One region of the Afipia sp. GW822-FHT03D08 genome, then DNA from elsewhere that is predicted to be linked to it. Evidence: riboswitches for the same ligand, from Rfam matches in the RefSeq annotation. Region 1 holds a riboswitch; the other holds the start of a gene.
What was found. A riboswitch is a leader RNA that binds a small molecule or an ion and turns the genes downstream of it on or off. The one in region 1 is predicted to bind cobalamin.

Region 2: it holds a riboswitch for cobalamin, as region 1 does, so the genes downstream of both, metE (5-methyltetrahydropteroyltriglutamate--homocysteine S-methyltransferase) here and AC1RM7_RS06130 (TonB-dependent receptor) in region 1, are expected to answer to the same signal.

Annotation. Positions count from the first base shown of each region.
Region 1 is NZ_JBXANK010000001.1:1,234,090-1,241,888, forward strand. It holds gene AC1RM7_RS06110 (PRC-barrel domain-containing protein) at 1-304, shown strand, start outside; gene AC1RM7_RS06115 (serine hydrolase domain-containing protein) at 691-1,902, shown strand; gene AC1RM7_RS06120 (TspO/MBR family protein) at 1,911-2,387, opposite strand; gene AC1RM7_RS06125 (hypothetical protein) at 2,407-2,838, opposite strand; cobalamin riboswitch at 2,919-3,152, shown strand; gene AC1RM7_RS06130 (TonB-dependent receptor) at 3,321-5,486, shown strand; gene AC1RM7_RS06135 (His-rich protein BRANT) at 5,642-5,905, opposite strand; gene AC1RM7_RS06140 (tetratricopeptide repeat protein) at 6,182-6,727, shown strand; gene AC1RM7_RS06145 (NAD kinase) at 6,927-7,706, shown strand.
Region 2 is NZ_JBXANK010000002.1:414,263-422,061, reverse strand. It holds gene AC1RM7_RS16930 (c-type cytochrome) at 1-210, shown strand, start outside; gene metE (5-methyltetrahydropteroyltriglutamate--homocysteine S-methyltransferase) at 322-2,673, opposite strand; cobalamin riboswitch at 2,773-2,986, opposite strand; cobalamin riboswitch at 3,245-3,463, shown strand; gene AC1RM7_RS16920 (ribonucleoside-diphosphate reductase subunit alpha) at 3,573-6,491, shown strand; gene AC1RM7_RS16915 (ribonucleotide-diphosphate reductase subunit beta) at 6,623-7,765, shown strand.

The DNA.
Region 1 (7,799 bases):
GGTCAACGCCGTGATCATCGGCGTCGGCGGTTTCCTCGGCGTCGGTCAGCACGACATCGCCGTGACGTTCGACAAGCTGAAATGGGTCGATGAGCCGGTCCGCTCGGCGTCGGCCGACAAGATGCCGGGCTCGGCAGGAACGTCGACAACAACCCGGCCGTCGACAACCACGGGCGCGGCTGGCGGCGGCATGGCTGCGACCGCGACCAAGAATGAATGGTACCCGGACCATGCGGTGATGAGCGGCACCAAGGAGCAGCTCAAGGCCATGCCGGCATTCAAGTACTCGGAAAACGCGAAATAAAGGCATAGACAGGCCAAGATAGCCTGCACATCAGCGCGGCCGAATCGGCTCAGCCGGTTCGGCCGTTCGCGTGCCTATCTAAAGATAGGCGCTGAGGCACCATGCGTTGAGCGCAGCCGCAACCGCCAAGGTGACGGCGAGCAACGTATCGACCGCAATCGGCTCCTCAGGAGCCAGTCTGAGAATCATCCGCGTCATACCGGGATTTGACCGCCCCGGCGGCTGAGAGTCTCGCGCATTGTTTTTGCTGGGCCCCCTTGTCAGTTTTCCCTTTCCGAGTCCGATTCTCCCGGGTTCTGGCAGATGGTTGTGCGGCGCAGTGTTGTCATGCGCCGATTTAAACGCACAATGTCCCGCGTTTCTTTCAGCCTGAGAAAAAGAAAAACATGACAGCCAAATTGACCGCAAAGAGTCCCGCAAAAAAACTGATGACTGAATTCCCGCCAGCGCGGGACAATCTCGTAACCCTCGCCAACTGGCGCACCCAGCCTTCCAGCGACTGGAGCTTTCACAACGTCCGCCGCCTGCTGCCGACCGCGAACATCGCGGCGTCGAAAAACCCCGTTCCGCTGGAAAGCTCGCTTGTCGAAATCGGCGAGGTCGCCTTCGAGGGGAGCAAGGGCCGGACCACGCTGCGCGATGCGCTGCGTACTACGAACACCAAGGGGTTTCTGGTTCTTCGCCGCGGCAGGATAGCGGCCGAGTGGTACGCGGGCGGCATGGATGCCACGACGCCGCATATCGTGTTCTCGGTGAGCAAGTCGATCTGCGGTGCGCTTGGCGGAATTCTCGCGGACAAGGGATTTCTCAACCCCAACCGGCCCGTAACCGATTACGTGCCCGAGGTCTCGTCTTCGGTGTACGGCGGCTGCTCGGTGCGGCATCTGCTCGACATGACGGTCGGCATCTCCTTTACCGAGGATTACGTCGATCCGGACGGCGATGTCGCGCGCTATCGCCGCGCTGTGGGATGGGATGTCATTCAACCCGGCCAGAGCACCATGGCGCTGCGCGAATACCTCGCGACCCAGAAGCCCGACGGCAAAACCCACGGCCACGCATTCCACTATGTCTCGACCAACACAGACCTGCTCGGCTGGGTCTATGAGCGCGCGGCGGGCCGCGCCCTGTCCGATCTGCTTGGCGAATATCTCTGGACGCCGCTCGGCGCGGAAACCGACGCTTATATCACGCTCGATCCGGAAGGCGCGATGCGCGCCGCCGGCGGCATTTGCGCCGCGCCGCGCGACCTCGCCCGTTTTGGCGAAATGATCCGGCAGCGCGGTGTCGCGCACGGCAGGCAGGTCATTCCCGGCTGGTGGATCGACGACATCAACGACAATGGCGATCCGGAAGCCTGGGCGCGCGGCGAATTCGCCGAGATGTTTCCCGATGCGGCCTATCGCAGCAAGTTCTATCAGATCGACCGCAAGCGGCGCACGCTGTGCTGCATCGGCATCCACGGCCAGTGGATCTACATCGATCCCATCAGCGAACTGGTGATCGTTCGCGTCGCCGCCGAGCCGATCCCGCTCGATGTCGACAACTACCGCGCCTGGCGGCGCGGCTTCGCGGCCATCGTCCAGCACTTTTCATAGGACGTCGGTTAGTTCATCGCGACCACGCCGGCATTCAGCGTGGTCGCGTATGCGACCCAAGCCAGATACGGCGCGAGCAGCCAGGCCGCGGACTTGTCGGCGCGTGAAGCCGCGATAATTGTCATCACAATGGCGATCAACAGTCCGATGATGATAACGAGCGCGGTGCGGGTGCCGTGCCATCCGAAGAAGACCGGCGACCACGCCGCGTTCAGCGCAAGCTGAATCAGAAACCAGGTGATCGCCGAGGCCCGCGGAGCCGAAGGCGCCGCGCGATCCCACAGGCGCCACAGGCTGACAGCCATCAGAATGTAGAGAATGGTCCACGCGATTGGAAAAACCACCGGCGGCGGTGTCCACCACGGCTTTGCCAGCGCCGCATACCACACCGGGATTTCGGGCCGCGTCACATATGATTCGAGAATCCCGACGCCGAGACACAGCAGCAGGCAGAGGGCCAACCGCCCGGCTGATTTCGACGTCATGACATCCCTCCGTAGACGCTCAGCGCGTCAGCCTTTCCAGTTCGGGAAACGCGGCGTAGGTGACACCCTTACAAAGATCCTCGGTATCCTCGATGATGCGATCGAGCCGCCCGTCAACGTACACGCCCGCACGCTCCTTCACACCGGCGTAACGCCCCGCAATGCGCGCATTCAAGCGCACACACACGACATAGCGCCGTCGGCCCCCGACTTCCTTTTGCGCCGGTTCTGAAATCCCGGCGTCGCGTATGCCCGTTGGATCGTTCAGGTAGGTCCGCAGCAGCGCAAGCAGTTCGGGACGGTAGTTCGCAGGATACGGCTGGTTCTCGATGCCGCGATCGGCGGTGTAGGACAGGCCGTCGCTGCCGCCAGTCCACGTACAGCCCGCAAGACCGAGCGCAACCAGCGCCAGCGCAACGCTCCGCGTATATGTCACCAATTTGCAACGCATTCCGATGAAGTCCACAACCTGAGGCATCGCATTGGGTTTCTTGGACATTGTGTCATTGACAAGGCAACACCTCGCCGGTTGATTGCAACCACGGCACAGGTGCCAGCGCAAGCTGGCGAATAGGGAATTCGGTGCCGCCGTGCAGGCTCGTAAAAGTGACGTCTGCATGGCCATTCCGAAGCTGCCCCCGCAACTGTCAGCGGTGAGCCGTTGTCCAATATGCCACTGAGCGAAGGCTTTTCAGCCGGGCTTGGGAAGGCGGACAACGGCGACGATCCGCGAGCCAGGAGACCTGCCTGTACCGGTCATCCTTCCGTCGCACGGGGCGTGCGAAGGGGCGGCGTTCCGCAGCGGTGACGTGACGTAACTGTTGCGGAGGTTCGGCCGATGGCCTGTTTCCTCAGTCAGGACGGAACGTGTGGAGGCAGAAACCTGCCGCCGGCCGTCGTGTCTGCGCGTTCTCACCGCGCCTCCGCGATCACATGCATCGGCGGGGCTTCAACGTGACTCAGTATTCCAAATCTCTCTTTCCGGCGGCGACGCTCGGACTCTCATTCGCAGCGGCATGCCTTGCGGGCACCGCCCTCGTCAGCCCTGCCCTCGCGCAGGACAATGGCGGTGCGCTGCCGGCGATCAACGTCGATGCGACGCGTCTCTATGGCACCGGCGGCAATGCGGGGAGCAACACCGGCGCTCCCGCCAACTCCATCGGCATCGTCGGCGCTTCGACGACGGTCATCACCAAGGAAGATATTGCGCGGGCGCCCGGCCAAACTATCCAAGATGTTTTGGCCACTGTGCCGGGCGTGCAACTGCAGACATTGTTCGGAGGCGTCAATGGCGCCGGGACGACCGTCGATTTGCGCGGTTTCGGTGCGTTTGCGACGGCCAATACACTTATCTTGATCAACGGACGGCGCATCAACGACGTTGACCTCGCTGGTGTCGACCTCTCGACAATTCCGCTTTACTCGATCGAGCGCATCGAAGTCACTCGCGGCAATAGCGGCGCAGTATTGTATGGCGACAACGCTATTGGTGGCGTCGTCAATATTGTCACCAAAACCGGCGCCGGTGCCGGTAAACCTATCGAAATGCGCGTTGAAGGCGGCGCGGGTTCTTACGGTGCCCGCCAGGGCAGCACGTCCTTTACGACCAATAACGGCCCTTGGTCGTCGTCGGCATTTGCAAACGTTTTCAAGTCCGATGGCTATCGCGTCAACAACGCAACCGATCAGCGGAATGCGGTAGGTGAAATCCGTTACACAACGACAGATTTCAGCGCGTTCTTTAATTTGTCGGGCGATGACCAGCACTTGGGCCTCCCGGGAGGCCGGACTGTCAATGCTTTCGTCAACGAACTCGCTACCGACCGGCGCGGCGCGGCCACGCCGTTCGATTTCGGAAACAAGCAAGGAGCCAATGCGACTGCAGGCTTCACCAAGACACTCTGGAACGGCGCCGAACTGATCGTCGATGGCGGTGTGCGCAACAAAAATCAGCAATCAGCTTTCTTTAGTCCGTTTTCCGAGAGTTATGTCGATAGCGTTCTAACGACGTGGTCGATCACGCCTCGCCTCAACATCAAGAATGATATTCTTGGCCTTCGTTCGAACATTCTGACCGGTATCGATTACTACGATGCAAAGTACGACTCGGATCGGCCGATGTTCAAAGGTTTGGCTCCGATACACGTCTACAATCTCACACAGCGCACCCTCGGCGGATACTGGCAGCAAACTTTGGGGCTCCTTCCGACAACCGATTTCTCTTACGGTGCGCGTGTTCAGAACACACAGGTTAGCGCACGCGACCGCTACGACCCGACTGCTCCCGCCCCGCTATTCTCGACGGGAGCGCAGGACCTCCCGCTAAACAGCAACGAAACTCAATACGCATTGCACGTAGGCTTGGAGCACCGCTTCACCGACAGTTTTGCGGTCTTCGGCAGAGCAGCGCGCGCTTTTAGAACCCCAAACGTCGACGAACGTGTTGGAGCCGGTCCGCAGTTCGATGCGAATTTCATTGCAATCCCGAGCAACTTCTCCTTGAAAACACAGACGTCGTATGACGTGGAAGGAGGCTTCCGCATACGCGCCGGGCGTTTCCAGATGCAGACCAGTGTCTACGACATGCACTTGAGGAACGAGATCCATTTCAATCCGTTCCTCGGATACAATCTCAACCTCGACCCTACGCATCGCTATGGTACCGAAACCAGCGTGTCGCTCGCGGTCACCGATACGTTGCGGCTGCGCGGAAGCCTTGCCTACACGCGCGCTGTTTTTGAGGATGGCCCGTTCGCCGGGAATAACGTCCCACTGGTGTCCCCCATCAGCGGAACGGCAGGTTTTAGCTGGGATATTTGGCAGAAGTACGCAGTCCTCGATGCGAACGTTCGCTTCTGGGGAGTTCGGCGCATGGATAACGACCAGCGCAACAACCAGCCCACAATTCCTGCCAATGCAACGCTCGATCTGAAATTGAGTGGACAGTATGATCGTTTCTTCTGGTCGGTCGCAGTCAACAATCTGTTCGACACACTTTACTATGACTACGCTGTAGCGAGCCAGTTTACGCTCGGCAATTATAGTGCGTATCCATTACCCGGCCGCGTCTACATGGTTAAAGCGGGTATGACCTTCTGACGTAGCAAGTAGCCTCTTAGAGACGTGTCTTTAACTAACAAGCCCGGCCTGCAGTCATCGCATGACCGATGACCGCAGGCCGTTCTTCTTTCCATGAGCCGCTTCGATGCGGGGGCTATGCAATAGCGGTCACGGAAATATCAAGGAAGAAGAGATCAGCCCTTCTTCTGCACGGCGATGTGCTTGACAGGCGCCGCGGACGAAATGTGCTTCTTGCTCACCACAGCGCTGGTCTTCTTGTGCGCCTTGTGATGCTTGATCTTCTTCTCCTTCACTTTCGCGTTCGCATTCGCGACCGACGGCTTCAGAGTTTCGGACTTCGCGGCGGGCGCCGTCTCGGTCTTCATGACGGTGGCGGCCATTGCAGGGGCGGCAATCATCGAACCCGCAACAAGGGCGGCAGAAATGATCTTCAGCATGGGTCTCTCCTGGCGTTATGCGATCAGGGGTGGCCGGTCGGATGGCCGGGTAACCGATCGTCGCAACAAAGCTAGGACTCCCCCGCTGAACTCAGTCTGAAGCGCACCAATGGCTTTCGTTCATCTGGATGACAGTTTGGACATGCGCCCGGCCGGCGGGTGAACCGGAAATCGCCGGAATTATGACGGGCTGACGCAGGAATGTTTGAACCCGGCGGGTGTTTAAGAGGTACAAACAGGATTAGGATCGTGTTTGCAGATCAACGGAGGCTACGCATGAGCAACTCGACCATCAGGCAGATATCTCTGGCATTTCTTCTTTCGGCGTTCGTTACGGCACCTTCGATCACCCTCGTGCAGGCAGCCCCTTCGGACACGCCCTCGCCTCCGGCCTCCGACACCAAATCGAAGCCCAAGGACAAGAAGAAAGACGACAGGAAGTCCTCGATCGACAGCCCTGCGTTCCTCCAGGGTTATCGCGCCGCCTATGCGACGATCTACGAGCGAAGCCAGTACGCCGCGGCGATTGACCAGCTCAAGGCGCTCGGTCAGGACGACCGCGCCGATGTCGCCAATCTGATCGGATACTCGTATCGCAAGCTCGGCAACTACGAGCTTGCCAGTGTCTGGTATGAGCGCGCACTGAAGGCGGATCCGAACCACGTCCGCACCTGGCAGTATTACGGCCTGTGGCAGGTCGAACAGGGCAACCGCGAACAGGCGAAGCACCACCTTGCCAGGATCGAAGCGCTCGCAGGCCGCGACAGCGCCGAGTATCAGTCGCTGGCCTCCGCGCTGACCACCGGCCGGACGTCGTACTGACCGAACCGATCAACGGCGCGCGCCTGGCCACGGGCACGCGCCGTCCTCTTGGTTAACCCGCGCGGGTCAAGCCGGATTTTGGCCGCGCGGGACTGTTTTGCGCAGGCGATCCCGCCTCGACAACACCGGAAAACCTCGTATAGACGAAGCCCGCGCGCGTCACGACTTCGTGGATGCGCGCTCAGGGGCTGATCCGGATATGACGAAGCCGAGAAAATATGAGCGGATTGCCTTCGTGGCGGGCCCGAGCGATGAGGCCCAGCAGGCCCTCGCCCAGTTCACCGCGGCCTATGGCAACCAGCCGTCGGACAAGGCCGACGTGGTCGTGGCGCTGGGCGGCGACGGTCTGATGCTGCAAACGCTGCACCGGCATATGCGCTCCGGCATTCCGATCTACGGCATGCATCGCGGCACCGTCGGCTTCCTGATGAACGAGTTCAGCCAGCACTCGCTGGTCGAGCGGCTGGAAGCCGCGAAGCTGACCGTGATCAATCCGCTGCTGATGCGCGCCACCGACGTTCACGGCAAGGTGCACATCCATCACGCCATCAATGAAGTCTCGCTGTTCCGGCAGACCCATCAGGCGGCGCGGCTGCGCATCATGGTCGACGAGCACGAGCGCATGGCCGAGCTGATTTCCGACGGGATCATGGTGGCGACGCCCGCCGGTTCGACCGCCTACAATCTGTCGGCGCAGGGCCCGATCCTGCCGATCAACGCTGCTCTCCTCGCCCTGACGCCGATCAGCCCGTTCCGCCCCCGCCGCTGGCGCGGCGCACTGCTGCCCAACACGGCGTTCGTCGTGTTCGAAGTGCTCGAATCCGACAAGCGGCCGGTCGCCGCCGTCGCCGATCATGACGAGGCCCGCGACGTGCAGCGGGTCGAGATCATCGCGGACAAGACCATCTCGATCCGCATGCTGTTCGATCCCGGCCACAGCCTGGAAGAACGCATCCTCAGCGAGCAGTTCGGGTTCTGACCCTGCCGCCCCGGCCGTCTTGGATAACCCTTCGTTAACGGCGGTCGCATATAGTTAATGCGAGGTGTACCCTGGTCCGGGTGCGCCACCCCG
Region 2 (7,799 bases), on a different contig from region 1:
TCGGGCAGCGTCGCGGGTTACAACTATTCCGAAGCCAACAAGAATTCCGGCATCACCTGGGACGAGGCGGTGTTCGCCGAATACATCAAGGACCCGAAGGCCAAGATCCCCGGCACCAAGATGGCCTTCGCGGGCATCAAGAAGGACGATGAGATCAAGGATCTCACCGCCTATCTCAAGCAGTTCGGCGCCGACGGGAAGAAGAAGTAAGAGCCCGTCATTCCGGGGCGCGCTTTTGCGCGAGCCCGGAATCTTCATCAGTTGTCATCATGTCTGGATTCCGGATCAGCCCGCAAAACGGGCTGTCCGGAATGACAGCTTCTAAGCCGCTCCACGCGCCTGCCGGGCCGCTTCGACCATGTTGGTCAGCGCCGACCTGACCTCCGGCCAGCCGCGGGTCTTGAGGCCGCAATCCGGATTGATCCAGATCTGGTCCGCCGTCAAATGGCTGCGGGCCTTCTCGATCAGCCCGGTCATCTCCTCGACATCAGGCACGCGCGGCGAATGGATGTCGTAGACGCCGGGTCCGATTTCGTTCGGATACCTGTAGGTCACGAAGGCGTCGAGCAGTTCCATCTTCGACCGTGAGGTCTCGATCGAGATCACGTCGGCGTCCATCGCGCCGATGGCGTCGATGATGTCGTTGAACTCCGAGTAGCACATGTGGGTGTGGATCTGCGTTTCATCCGCGACGCCCGAGGCCGTGATGCGGAAGCTGCCCACCGCCCAGTCGAGATAGGTTTTCCACTCGGACCGCCGCAGCGGAAGACCTTCGCGAAGCGCCGCCTCGTCGATCTGGATCATGGTCGCGCCGGCCTTTTCGAGATCGGTCACCTCGTCGCGGATTGCGAGTGCGATCTGCCGGCATGACTCGCTGCGCGGAATGTCGTCGCGCACGAACGACCAGTTGAGGATGGTCACCGGACCGGTGAGCATGCCCTTCATAGGGCGCCTGGTCAGCGACTGGGCATATTTCCACCATTCGACCGTCATCGGCTTCGGCCGTGAGACGTCGCCGAACAGGATCGGCGGGCGCACGCAGCGCGAGCCGTAGCTCTGCACCCACGCGCTCTTGGTGAAGGCGAAGCCCGAAAGCTGCTCGCCGAAATACTGCACCATGTCGTTGCGTTCGAACTCGCCGTGAACCAGCACGTCGAGACCGATCGTTTCCTGCCATTCCACGGTGCGTCTGGTTTCCTCGCGCAGAAAGCGGTCATAATCGGCCTGGCTGATCGTGCCTTTGGTGAACGCGGCGCGCGCCTTGCGCACGTCGCTGGTCTGCGGGAACGAGCCGATGGTCGTGGTCGGAAAGACCGGGAGCTTGAACCTCGCGCGCTGAATCTGCGCGCGCCTGGCAAAGGCACTGCGGCGTTTGGCCATGACCGCCGTGATCGCGGCGACACGTTCGGCAACCGCCTTGTTGTGCACTTTCGGCGAAGCCTTGCGCGCAGCGGCGGCGGCGGCCGAGGCCGCGAGTTCGTCTTTCACCGTGTTGCGTCCGACGGCGAGCGCCCGTCCGAGCGCAGAAAGCTCGCTCATCTTCTGCAACGAGAAGGCGAGCCAGCTCTTGAGATCCGCATCGAGCGCGGTTTCCTGATCGAGGTCGATCGGCACATGCAGCAGCGAGCATGACGGGGCGATTTCGATCAAATGCGCGCCGCGCCCGGCAACGACTGGCTCGATGCGATCGAGAATGGCCGGCAGGTTCGCGCGCCAGATGTTGCGTCCGTCGATGACGCCGAGCGAAATCACGCGATCCGCAGGCATCTTGCTCAAGACCGTATCGATCTGACCCTTGCCGCGCACCAGATCGAGATGCACGCCCGCGACGGGCAGCTTGGCGACGAGATCGGCGTTGTCGCCGAGTTCACCGAAGTAGGTGGCCAGCATGATCTTGGTGCCGGGCACCTTGAGCGCGAGTTCGCTATAGGCCGTCTTCAACGCAGCCTTTTCGTCCGCATCGAGATCGAGTACGAGGCACGGTTCGTCAAGCTGCACCCAGTCCGCGCCTTCCGTTGCGAGCTTGTTGAGCACTTCGATATAAGCCGGCAACAGCTTGTCCAGCAGCGACAGGTTGCTGAACGAGGCGTCATGGCTCTTGCCCAGCTTGAGGAATGTCACCGGGCCGACCAGCACCGGCCGTGTCCGATAGCCGAGCGCCCTGGCTTCCCTGTATTCGTCGATCGGCTTGGTCGAGGACAGTGCGAAGGTCTGATCCTTCGAGAATTCCGGCACCATGTAGTGATAGTTGGTGTCGAACCACTTGGTCATTTCCTGCGCGGGCGCGCCATGACCGTGGTGATGTTGCGCATGGCCGTGTTCACATGCAGGGTCTTCGCCCTGCGAGCCGCGCGCCATCGCAAAATATGTTGCGAGCGAAACCTCGCCGCCTGTCCAGTTGTAGACGTCGGGAATGGCGCCGACCATCACACTGGTGTCGAGCACCTGATCGTAGAAAGAGAAGTCGTTCGAGGGAATGACGGTCACGCCGCGCGCTTTCTGGCGCGCCCAGTTGTCGGCGCGAAGCTGCGCCGCCGTTTTGACCAGCGAAGCCTCGTCGATCCTGCCGGACCAGTAGTTCTCCAGCGCGGTTTTCAGCTCGCGGCGCGGACCGATCCGCGGCGTGCCGAACGTGGCGACGGGAATGGAAGTAACGGAAGACGAATTCGACATCGGAAACCCCGTGATGTTGGGGCAGGGCCGGACATGCGCGAACAACAGAGACGGCGGCGCCGTTCTCTCGCAAGCGACACACCGGGGCACCCCGCCCATGGACGTACTGTGATCGCGGCAGGTCTCCTGGCTCACGGCTCAACGCCTTATGTCCGGCCTTCCCGAGGCTTTCGCCTCAGTGGCATCGATGGACAGGCTCACCGTCTACAGTTGCGGGGGCAGCTCCGGACTTGCGCGATCCAAAACCGCGCGCACCGCATTCCCTCTTGGCTCCGGGCAACGTGCCCGCAGAACCGCGATGGTCAAGTTATGTGAAGCGGCTCGCGCCGGGTCAAAGGGAAAGCTTCCCACTGCGGCGGCATTGACTGCGCGCGCCAGGCGAGTGGGCAGCGCTCCGGCGAGAATCGCGGAAGCAGATTTCCGTCGGCGCGATCCGCTGACCGGATTCACGGCCGCTTTTCCTCGCGCGCCGAAAAAAAACTTTGGCGGTTTTCCTTGGGTATTTTAAGCAATCGCGATCTTTTGTCCCGCTATCCACATTCGCCTCGCTTGACTTGGCGTCGCGAAGCACACCAGATGTGGGTGTCACGGTTCCACCCGGTCGCAAGACTTGGTGGCGAAGATGGGAAGCCGGTGAGTTGCACTCCGACGCGACAAATCCGGCGCTGCCCCCGCAACTGTAAGCAGTGAGTTGAATCCGACCGATGTCACTGATGCGTTTTCGCATCGGGAAGACCGGATTCAGCGCCGAACTGCGAGCCAGGAGACCTGCCGCGACACCAAAAGAACGTCCACGGGCGGGGTGTCCGGCGGTCGCGTGCTTCGGTGCGTTCCCGCGCCGTGACCATGCGCCTTCGGCCCAAGCCCCCAGAAAATTGCAACACGCACGGGGTCTGCCGATGTCACTCTCGATCGAACGCGAAGCCGCCAAATCCGCTCCTCTCATTCAGTTGCGTTCCGAGTCACTGGCTGTCCCTGCGGCGGAGCCGCCGCTCCAGATCATCCGCCGCAACGGCACGGTCTCGCCGTTCGATGCCAGCAAGATCTCGATCGCGATGACCAAGGCGTTCCTCGCCGTCGAGGGGCACACCGCGGCGGCGTCGCGCCGCATTCACGAGGTGATCGAGCAACTGACCAACGAAGTCGTCAGCGCGCTGACGCGCCGGATCGGCGAGGGCCGCACTTTCCACATCGAGGATGTCCAGGATCAGGTCGAACTGGCGCTGATGCGCAGCGAGCACCACAAGGTTGCCCGTGCCTACGTGCTCTATCGCGACGAACGTCAGCGTCAGCGCGCCGAAGCCGCCGCCGCCAAGCCGGTGAAGGCATCCTCCGAGCCGCAGTTGCATGTCACGCTCGGCAACGGCACGCGCGTGCCGCTCGATGTCGAGCGCCTGACCCTGATTATTCAGGAAGCGTGCGCCAATCTCGACGGCGTCGATGCCGCGCCAGTGCTCGCTGAAACCAGGCGCAATCTTTACGACGGCATCAGCCAGGACGAGCTTGCGCTGGCCGGCATCATGGCCGCGCGCACGCTGGTGGAGCAGGAACCGAACTACGCTTACGTCAGCGCGCGTCTGCTGCTCGACAAGCTGCGCACCGAGGTTCTCTCGTTCGTACATGCCGCGCAGATCAGCGCCACGCAGGCGGACATGGCGGCGCGCTACGTCGAGTACTTCCCGGTCTATGTCAAGAAAGGCATCGAAGCCGAACTGCTCGATCCTGAACTGGCGCGCTATGACCTGAAGCGGATCGCGGCGGCGCTGAAGCCGGAGCGCGATCTGTCGTTCCAGTTTCTCGGCTTGCAGACGCTGTACGATCGCTACTTCCTGCATCAGGACGGCAACCGCATCGAACTGCCGCAGGCGTTCTTCATGCGCGTGGCGATGGGCCTTGCGATCCGCGAGATCGACCGCGAGGCGCGCGCCATCGAGTTCTACAACCTGCTGTCGTCGTTCGACTTCATGGCCTCGACGCCGACGCTGTTCAACTCCGGTACGCTGCGGCCGCAGCTCTCGTCCTGCTTCCTGACCACGGTGGCCGACGATCTCGACGGCATCTTCAAGTCGGTGAAGGACAACGCGCTGCTGGCGAAATATTCCGGCGGTCTCGGCAACGACTGGACCCGCGTGCGCGGCCTCGGCGCGCACATCAAGGGCACCAACGGCGAAAGCCAGGGCGTGGTGCCGTTCCTGAAAGTCGCCAACGACACCGCGATCGCGGTCAATCAGGGCGGCAAGCGCAAGGGCGCGGTCTGCGCCTATCTCGAGACATGGCATGTCGACATCGAGGAATTCCTCGACCTGCGCAAGAACACTGGTGACGACCGCCGCCGCACCCACGACATGAACACCGCGAACTGGGTGCCGGATCTGTTCATGCAGCGCGTCGAGGCTGATGGCGAATGGACGCTGTTCTCGCCGGACGAGACGCCGGACCTGCACGATCTTTACGGCAAGGCGTTCGCCGAGCGTTACGCTTTCTATGAAGCGAAGGCTGCGCGCGGCGAGATGCGTGTGTTCAAGACGCTGCGCGCCACGGATTTATGGCGCCGCATGCTGACCATGCTGTTCGAGACCGGACATCCCTGGATCACCTTCAAGGACCCGTGCAATCTTCGTTCGCCGCAGCAGCATGTCGGCGTCATCCACTCGTCCAATCTCTGCACCGAAATCACGCTGAACACGTCGGACGACGAGGTGGCGGTGTGTAATCTCGGTTCGGTCAATCTGCTCAACCATGTGGGTGAGGGCGGCATCGATCACGCGCGGCTGAAGCGGACGATCTCGACCGCGATGCGGATGCTGGACAATGTCATCGACATCAATTTCTACACCATCCCGGAAGCGCGCCGCTCCAACCTGCAACATCGTCCGGTCGGTCTCGGCCTGATGGGCTTCCAGGATGCGCTCCATGCGCTGCGAATCCCGATGGCGTCGGACGCCGCTGTCGCGTTTGCCGACACCAGCATGGAAGCGATTTCGTTCCATGCCATCTCGGCGTCGGTCGATCTCGCCGCCGAACGCGGTCAGTATCCGTCGTTCAAGGGATCGCTGTGGAGCAGGGGCATCCTGCCGATCGATTCCATCGAGATTCTGGCCGATGCGCGCGGTGGTCTTGATGCTGACTGGTCGGCAACGCTGGACTGGACTGCGCTGCGGGCGCGGGTGCAGTCGGTCGGCATGCGCAACTCCAATGTAATGGCGATTGCGCCGACGGCGACCATTTCCAACATCTGCGGCGTGGCGCAGTCGATCGAGCCCGCCTACCAGAACCTCTATGTCAAATCGAACATGTCCGGCGATTTCACCGAAGTGAACGAGTTTCTGGTTCGCGATCTGAAGGCCCGCGGCCTTTGGGACGAGGTGATGGTGTCGGATCTCAAGTACTTCGACGGCAGTGTCGGCTCCATCGACCGTGTGCCGGACGATCTGAAACTGCTCTACGCAACGGCGTTCGAGATTGACAGCGCGTGGCTGATCGAGGCTGCCGCACGGCGGCAGAAATGGATCGATCAGGCGCAATCGCTCAATCTCTACATCGCCAATCCGTCGGGCAAAAAGCTGGACCAGCTTTATCGCCTCGCATGGACGCGCGGATTGAAGACCACCTACTACCTGCGCTCGCGCAGCGCCACCCATGTGGAGAAATCCACGCTCAAGGGCACCGACGGCAAGCTCAACGCGGTGTCGTCAACGCCTCTCGCTTCACTGCCGGTGAACAAGCCCATCGTCATATCGCAGGCCTCGACCGCGCCGGATCTGTCCGATGCGGTGGCGTGTTCGATCGACAATCCCGATTGCGAGGCGTGCCAGTAAGCAGCCTCGCCGTCATTGCGAGCGAAGCGAAGCAATCCACCTTTGAAAAGTCATGGATTGCTTCGTCGGCTTCGCCTCCTCGCAATGACGAAATTGGCAACATCCGACGTTAGACAAGAAAGACGATCTTCATGCTCGACTGGTCCGAACCCGCACCTGCCAAACCCGCTACCAACCTGCCGCCCATCCTGACCGGTAAGCCTGTCGTATCGGAGCAAGCCGATCCAACAGGCTTCGGCACCATCGACCGCAGGGGCGGGCGCGTCTCGGTCGACGACAAGGCGATGATCAACTGCCGCGCCGACGTCAATCAACTGCTGCCGCTCAAATACAAATGGGCATGGGAGAAATATCTCTCCGGCTGCAACAATCACTGGATGCCGACGGAAGTGTCGATGCAGGCCGACATCGCGCTGTGGAAATCGCGCGACGGCCTCACCGACGACGAGCGCCGCGCCATCAAGCGCAACCTCGGATTCTTCGCGGCCTCCGAAAGCCTCGTCGCCAATAATATTGTGCTGGCGATCTATCGCCACCTGACCAATCCCGAGTGCCGCCAGTACCTGCTGCGGCAGGCGTTCGAGGAAGCGATCCACACCCACACCTTCCAGTACATCGTGGAAAGCCTCGGCCTCGATGAGGGCGAGCTGTTCAACATGTATCGCGAGGTGCCTTCGATCACCGACAAGGCGGCGTGGGCGCTCAAGCACACCCAGAATCTGGAAGACCCGGACTTCAAGACCGGCACGCCGGAAGCCGACCGTGCGCTGCTCCGCGACCTGATCACCTTCTATGTCTGCTTCGAGGGCATGTGGTTCTACACCGGATTCGCGCAGATCCTGTCGCTCGGCCGCCGCAACAAGATGGTCGGCATCGCCGAGCAGTATCAGTACATCCTGCGCGACGAGAGCATCCATCTGAACTTCGGTATCGACGTGATCAACCAGATCAAGATCGAGAATCCGCATCTGTGGACCGGCGAATTCCAGGAGGAGGTCCGCGGAATGATCCGCGAAGCGGCCGAACTGGAAGCAGCCTATGGCCGCGATACCATGCCGCGCGGGTTCCTCGGCCTCAACGCGGCGCTGTGCGAACAATACATGCACTTCATCGCCAACCGCCGATGCGCCCAGCTTGGGCTGACCCGCGTGTTCGACGAGACCGACAATCCGTTCCCATGGATGTCGGAGGCGATGGACCTGAAGAAGGAGAAGAACTTCTTCGAGACCCGCGTGATCGAGTACCAGAACGGCGGCGCGCTGAGCTGGGAATAAGGCGTTAATCTTTGGCGCCTCGCGGTGTCGAGAT